DNA from 2 places in the Streptosporangium sp. NPDC050284 genome. Region 1 is predicted to be linked to the other one. Evidence: riboswitches for the same ligand, from Rfam matches in the RefSeq annotation. Region 1 holds a riboswitch; the other holds the start of a gene.
What was found. Region 1 has a riboswitch for S-adenosylmethionine ahead of ACIBH4_RS27210 (glutathione S-transferase C-terminal domain-containing protein). Riboswitches for the same ligand answer to the same signal wherever they lie in the genome.

Region 1 (3,358 bases):
CGAGCCCCATCCCCCGTACGATCACCGGCTCCCTCGCGGGGATGTTGTCGAGGTCGAGGTCCGCCGCGTAGCCGGTGGGCAGGTAGCGCAGCCCCGCGCGCGTGGCGAGGCGGGCCAGGGTGCCCTCCTCGCTCGTCGGGGTCACGTCGCCGTGTCCCTGGGCGAGGATCACCGCGTCGACCTCGATCGTCCTGCCGTCCGCCAGCCTCACCGCCTGGCCGCCGGGGATGTCGGCGAGGTCGACGGCGCGGGTGGCGTGCACGTGCACCCGAACACCGCGCGGCGCGGTCGCCACCGCGTGGCGGAAGACGTGGGAGAGGTAGCCGCTCTGCGCGGGGCGGGTGGCGAACCCGCCGGGGTCTCCGCCGAGCCATTCGGCCAGCGTGGGTCCCGGGCGGATCGGTCCCTCGCACCGTACCGACTCGTCGGTGAAGAGCGTCACGTCGGCCGCGGTGGAGTTCATCCAGAGCAGGTCCGGCTGGTCGCGCCGCCAGACGCGCCCGCCGCCCGGCGGGTGGGGGTCGATCACGTGGACGTCCAGCGACGGCCAGCCGAGCAGGTCGGCGGCGTTGGCGCAGATCCGCTCCACCAGGCAGGTGCCCGTCGGTCCCGCGCCGACGACGGCGATCGAGGCGCTCATACGGCGGCTCTGCGGTGCGGCTCGTCCCAGTCGGCGTACAGCGGCTCGACCGGGACACGCCAGGTGTCGGTCTCGCCGCGGAAGGGGGAGATGACGGTGAAGTCGGTGTTCTCGCGGAAGGCGGGGTGGGCGTAGAGGTCCCTGGCGTAGGCCCACAGGTTGGTGAAGGAGGTCAGCGGGCGCTCGCTGATCCTGGCCGCCGGGTTGTCGCTCAGGTCGAAGCGGAGCAGGGTCGGCCAGAGCCGCACGTCCGCCTCGGTGATTCCCGAGCCGAACAGGTACCTGCGGTCGGCCAGCCGGTCGTCCAGCTCGGCCAGGAAGGCGATCACTCCTGCGCGCGCCTCGGTGTACGCGGTCTCGGTGGTGGCCGACGCCACGCGGCCCGCCGCCGTGTTGACGATCTCGTAGATCCTCGTGTTGAGCTCGTCGATCTCCGGCCTGAGCTCCTCGGGGTAGAGGTCGGCCTCGGGGTCGCCGCCGAACCGGGTGGCGAGGTCGATCGTGATGTCGGGGAAGTTGTTGCTGACGACGCGGCCGCTCGTCCTGTCCCACAGGACCGGCACGGAGACGTGCCCGTCGAAGCCGGGCTCGGTCGCCTCGTACGCCTGCCGCAGGGTGGTGAAGCCGTTGACCGGGTCGGCCCCGCGCCGCTCGCGGAACGCCCACCCGCGCCCGTCGCGCTCGTCGTCGACGTAGGAGAGCGAGACCACGTCCTGGAGTCCCTTGAGGGAGCGCACGATGGCGGCGCGCTGTGCGTACGGACAGACGGCCGCGACGTAGAGGTGGTAGCGCCCCGGCTCGGCGGGGAAGGCGGTTGTGCCGATCCGCCCCTGGAAGGGGTAGCGCAGGCCGGGCCTGCCACCGGGCCGGTAGTGGCCGTGGGTGTCGAGGTCGACGGGGCTCGCGTGGTTCAGTGTGCTGCTCTTCGGCATCTGACGCTCCCGGACATGTCGTGGTGACCCCTGTGCAGGGGTCCGCGCTTGCGGCACGCCCACCGTGCCGCCTGGTCTCCCCCGGGGGCACCCCGCCGCGGTGCGAGGGTTGCCGGTCAGCCAGCCGGGGCTTCGCACTGACACTCTTAACCTATTTAGAAGGTAGGAAATACATAGATCTCTGTCAAGCCTTAATGTCGAGGAATGTCCTATGAGAGCGTGAACGTGGTCTACCGCAAGTACGACGGGTCACTGCACTGGCACCACCGCGGCCTGCTGCTCGGCGAGGACGAGTACGGGGTGTGGACGGGCTGCGTGGCCAACTCCAGCGGCCACAAGGGCGACGGGCCCGCGATCGCCTGGCCGCATCCGTTCGTGATGCTCTTCCCCCGCGACGCCTGGTGGACGGCCGCGTTCAACACGGCCCCGCACAAGCACGAGATCTACTGCGACATCTCCACGGTGCCCCGGTGGAGCGACGGCCAGGTCACCATGATCGACCTCGACCTCGACGTGATCAGGACCCGCGGGAACCTGCTGAAGGGCCGCCGGAGCCGGGTCTTCCTGGACGACGAGGACGAGTTCGAGGAGCACCGGGTCAGGTACGCCTACCCGCCCGACGTGGTCGAGAGCGCCCGCGCCTCGGCCGCCTGGCTGATGGAGGCGGTCACCACCCGCACCGCCCCCTTCGGGGACGCGCCGCACTGGCTCACCCTGGTCGGCTGAGCGCGTCCCCTCCGGCGACCTCAGCGGGCGCGGTCGCGGAACAACCTGCCGGACAGCAGGGCCGAGACCAGCAGGAAACCGCCGCACCAGGCCAGCGCCTTCCACGGGTCGCTCCCCACGGGCCTGTCGAGCAGCAGGCCGCGCACGGACTCGATGATCGGCGTGGCCGGCTGGTTCTCCGCGAACCCGTGCAGCCACGTGGGCATGGTGTGGACCGGGACGAAGGCGCTGCTCGGGTAGGGCAGGAACATCACCGCGAAGGTGAAGCCGCCCGCGGCCTCCGGCGTCCTGGCCAGCAGGCCGACCACGGCGGAGACCGCGGAGACGGCCAGGACGAACACCACCAGGATGCCCGCCGCCGCGGCCCAGCCCGCCAGGTCCGCGTCCGCCCGGAAGCCGAGCAGGAACGCGACGACGAACACGATGACGAGCGAGGTGAGGTTGCGCACGGTGCTGGCGGCCACGTGCCCGCCCAGGAACGCCCCTCCGCCGACGTCCATCGACCTGAACCTGTCGACGATCCCCCGGCTCATGTCCTGGCTGACGGCGACCGCGGTCAGGGAGGCGCCGTAGGAGGCGCACATGACGAGGACGCCGGGGACGGCGTAGGTGACGTAGTCGGTGCCGGTCTGGATCGCGCCGCCGAACAGGTAGACGAACATCAGCATGATCATGACGGGCAACAGGAACGAGGTGATCAGCGCGTCGAGGTTGCGCAGCGACAGGCGGACGGCGCGGCCGGTCATGACCGGCCAGGCGACGAGCTCAGACACCGGCCCGCCCTCCGCACTCGACCACGGGACCGGACACTCGCCGCTCCCCGTTCATCGAGACGTCCATCACGGTGAGGTCAGACACCGGCCCGCTCCTTGTCCGTCAGGTTGTCCGTCAGGTTGTCCGTCAGGGCGAGGAACGCGTCGTCGAGCGTGGCGCCTCGCACGGTGAACCTCTCGACCGCCGAACGCCCCGGATCCACCTCGTCCAGCAGGGCTCGGATCTCCGCGGCGCTCCCGTCGGTGGCCGCCTCGACAGTGAGCCTGGCGGGATCGGCGTGCACGGC
Region 2 (3,358 bases), on a different contig from region 1:
CCGTCCGCCCCCCGTACGGCTTCGGCTCCAGCCCCCATCCCCACGCTCAGCTCACGGCGCGCGCCTTCAGTCATAGGGCCATGCTGTCACGTCAGCCGCGCGAGGCAAGATCCCGCAGGGCGCCGATCAGTCGGTCGACGTGCTCGGAGGTGGTACCGATGCCGATGGAGGCGCGGACGGCGGAGGCGGTGACGTCGTCACAGCCGCCGTCCTTGGCGCCCAGCAGGTGCCGTACGAAGGGATGGGCGCAGAACTTGCCGTCGCGGACCCCGATGCCGTAGTCGCCGGACAGGGCCTCGGCGATCTCGCGGGCGGTGAAGCCGTCCACCACGAAGGAGACGATGCCGACGCGCGGGTGGTCCGGGCCCCACAGGGAGAGCTCGTGGACGCCGGGGACACCTGCGAGGCCCGCCCTCAGGCGCCGAAGGAGGTGCTCCTCCTCGCGGACCAGCGGGGTCCAGCCGGTGGCGGACAGCGCGTCGCAGGCCGCGGCGAGCGCGATGGCGCCCAGCACGTTCGGGGTTCCGGCCTCGTGCCGCGCCTCCGGGTCGTCGTGCCACTCGGTGTCGTCGTCGTTCACGGCCTTCGCCGCGCCGCCGCCCCGCAGGTACGGCTCGGCGTCGGCGAGCCAGTCGGAACGGCCGATCAGCGCGCCCGTGCCGAACGGCGCGTAGAGCTTGTGGCCGGAGAAGACCACGTAGTCCAGGTCGAGGGCCGTCAGGTTGAGGCGGCGGTGCGGGACGAGCTGCGCGGCGTCGACGAGGACGCGGGCACCGTGGCGGTGGGCGATGTGGGCGAGCGCGGCGATCGGCCACAGCTCCCCGGTGACGTTGGAGGCGGCGGTCACGACAAGCAGCTTGGGGCCGTCGATCGAGGCGAGGGTGTCGTCGACGGCGCGGACGGCCTCGCCGGGGAAGGCGGGGGCCGCGAGCCGCACGACCCGCTCCCAGGGCAGCAGCGAGGCGTGGTGCTCGGTGTCGAAGACCACGGCGGTGGTGCCCTCGGGCAGGCTGCGGGCCAGCAGGTTGGTCGCGTCCGTGGTGTTGCGGGTGAAGATCACCGAGTCGTCGGGGCGGGCGCCGACGAAGGCCCGCACCGTGTGCCTGGCCTGCTCGTAGCGGGCCGTGGTCAGCTGGGACGCGTACCCGGCGCCGCGGTGGACGCTGGAGTAGGCCGGGAGCGCGGCGGCGACGGCGGCGCTCACCGGCTCCAGACAGGGGGCGCTCGCGGCGTAGTCGAGGTTGGCGTAGCGGACGAGCCTGCCGCCCCTGACCGGGACCTCCAGGTCCGAGCCGAGCACGGCCGGGATCGGCCGGTCACCGGACGCGCGGGTCTCGGGGACGGCGGTGGTGGCCGAGGTGACGGGGGTGTGGATCGTGAGGGTGGACACGCCATGGCTCCTTCGAGGTCATCGGACCCCAACCCATGGCATAGGTGCCTGGAGCCCGCGCTTGCCCGGCACACCTCGTGCCGGACCAGGTCCTCACCCGGGGCACCCCGCCGCGGACGCGAGGGTTGCCGGCCAGCGAGCCGGGGCTTGTCACTGGCACTCATGACCTACGGAGGCACTATAACCGACGCCCCGCGGTGGCTCGCAAGTCCGAAAGGTGATCAACCCGGTATCCGGGGCAGGAGCGGGCGCCTGGGAGCGTCCGGCGAATTGACGGCGAAGTTGTGACGAAAGGAAGGAACTCGGGGCCTTTCCCGGTCGTCCTGGAGTCAGCCGAAGAAGGTTCAGCCGGCTGAATGATCGCGCGTTCGAGCGTTGGCCGAAGAAATCGGTCGAAGAAGGAGAAGGCCATGGATTGGGTGACCAACCCCGAGATATGGATAGGTTTTTTCACCCTTGTCGCCCTGGAGATCGTCCTGGGGATCGACAACATCATCTTCATCTCGATCCTGGTGGGCAAGCTCCCGCCCGCGCAGCGTGACAGGGCACGCAAGATCGGTATTTCCGTCGCCCTGCTCAGCCGTCTCCTCCTGTTGTTCGCGCTGTCGTGGGTGGTGAGGCTCACGACGCCGATGTTCGAGGTCTTCGGGCAGGGGATATCGGGGCGCGACCTGATCCTGATACTCGGAGGACTGTTCCTGCTGGGCAAGAGCGTCCACGAGATGCACGGCAGCCTGGAGGGGGACTCCCACCACTCCGAGGGCAAGGTGTCCGCGTCCTTCACCTCGGTGATCATCCAGATCATGATCCTCGACGTCGTCTTCTCGCTCGACTCGGTGATCACCGCGGTCGGCATGGTCGACGAGCTGGGCGTCATGATCGCGGCCGTCATCGTCTCGGTCATCGTGATGCTGATCGCCTCCGGGCCGATCAGCCGCTTCGTGGACCGGCACCCGAGCATCAAGATGCTCGCCCTGTCCTTCCTGGTGCTGATCGGCGTCGTGCTCATCGCCGAGGGGTTCGAGCAGCACATCCCCAAGGGCTACATCTACTTCGCGATGGCGTTCTCGCTGCTGGTGGAGCTGTTGAACATCCGGGTGCGCGGCAAGGCGGGCAGGCGTAAGCCGGTCGAGCTGCGTTCTCGCTACGGTGCCGAGGGCCAGGCGGGTCGTACGGACTCGGTGGACGGCACGGACAGCACGGACAGCACGGACCGGAAGGACCCGAGGGATTCGGCGGACCCTACACACCGGGCCGGTTCGGAGGCTCCGGTGGCTCAGGGGGTTCCGGCGAGCCAGACCGCTCCTACGGGCGGAGTGGACGAATCAACCGAAAAGGGAAATTTGGCCAAGCGAGCCGACTCCTGACCAGGATTACGATGATTACGTGCGCTTTGATCCCTGGAATCCGGAATTCGTCGCCCATCCCTATGACGTCTACGACGAGCTGAGGCGGGAGCGGCCGGTCGGCTTCTTCGAGCCGACCGGCCAGTGGCTGGTGGCGAGGCACGCCGACGTCAACGCGCTGCTGCGAGACCGCAGGCTCGGCCGGTCCTACCTGCACGTGGCCTCGCACCAGGAGTTCGGCAGGCCGGACGACCCCGAGTTCCAGGACCCGTTCTGGCGGGTGATCAGGGCAGGGATGCTCGACGTCGAGCCACCGGTGCACACCAGGCTCCGGCGGCTGGTCTCGAAGGCGTTCACCCCTCGCATGGTCCAGGCGCTCCGTCCCAAGATCGCCCGCATGGCCGAGGAACTCGTGGACGTCTTCGTCGAGCGCGGCGGAGGCGACCTGATCGCCGAGGTCGCCGAGCCGCTCCCGGTCACCGTGATCGCCGAGATGCTCGGCATCCCCGAGGCCGACCGGCACCTGCTGCGCCCCTGGTCGGCCGACATCTGCGGCATGTACGAGCTCCAGCCGTCGGTCGAGGCCCAGCACACCGCCGTACGGGCGGCCGAGGAGTTCTCC

Region 2: it holds a riboswitch for S-adenosylmethionine, as region 1 does, so the genes downstream of both, ACIBH4_RS31430 (aminotransferase class V-fold PLP-dependent enzyme) here and ACIBH4_RS27210 (glutathione S-transferase C-terminal domain-containing protein) in region 1, are expected to answer to the same signal.

The regions. Positions count from the first base shown of each region.
Region 1 covers NZ_JBITIZ010000012.1:198,292-201,649, reverse strand. Annotated here, with positions in the region: gene ACIBH4_RS27215 (FAD/NAD(P)-binding protein) at 1-640, opposite strand, end outside; gene ACIBH4_RS27210 (glutathione S-transferase C-terminal domain-containing protein) at 637-1,572, opposite strand; SAM riboswitch class IV at 1,612-1,724, opposite strand; gene ACIBH4_RS27205 (DUF402 domain-containing protein) at 1,777-2,298, shown strand; gene ACIBH4_RS27200 (ABC transporter permease) at 2,319-3,071, opposite strand; gene ACIBH4_RS27195 (ATP-binding cassette domain-containing protein) at 3,149-3,358, opposite strand, start outside.
Region 2 covers NZ_JBITIZ010000016.1:95,288-98,645, forward strand. Annotated here, with positions in the region: gene ACIBH4_RS31425 (NADH-quinone oxidoreductase subunit D) at 1-74, opposite strand, end outside; gene ACIBH4_RS31430 (aminotransferase class V-fold PLP-dependent enzyme) at 92-1,390, opposite strand; SAM riboswitch class IV at 1,443-1,558, opposite strand; gene ACIBH4_RS31435 (TerC family protein) at 1,801-2,757, shown strand; gene ACIBH4_RS31440 (cytochrome P450) at 2,777-3,358, shown strand, end outside.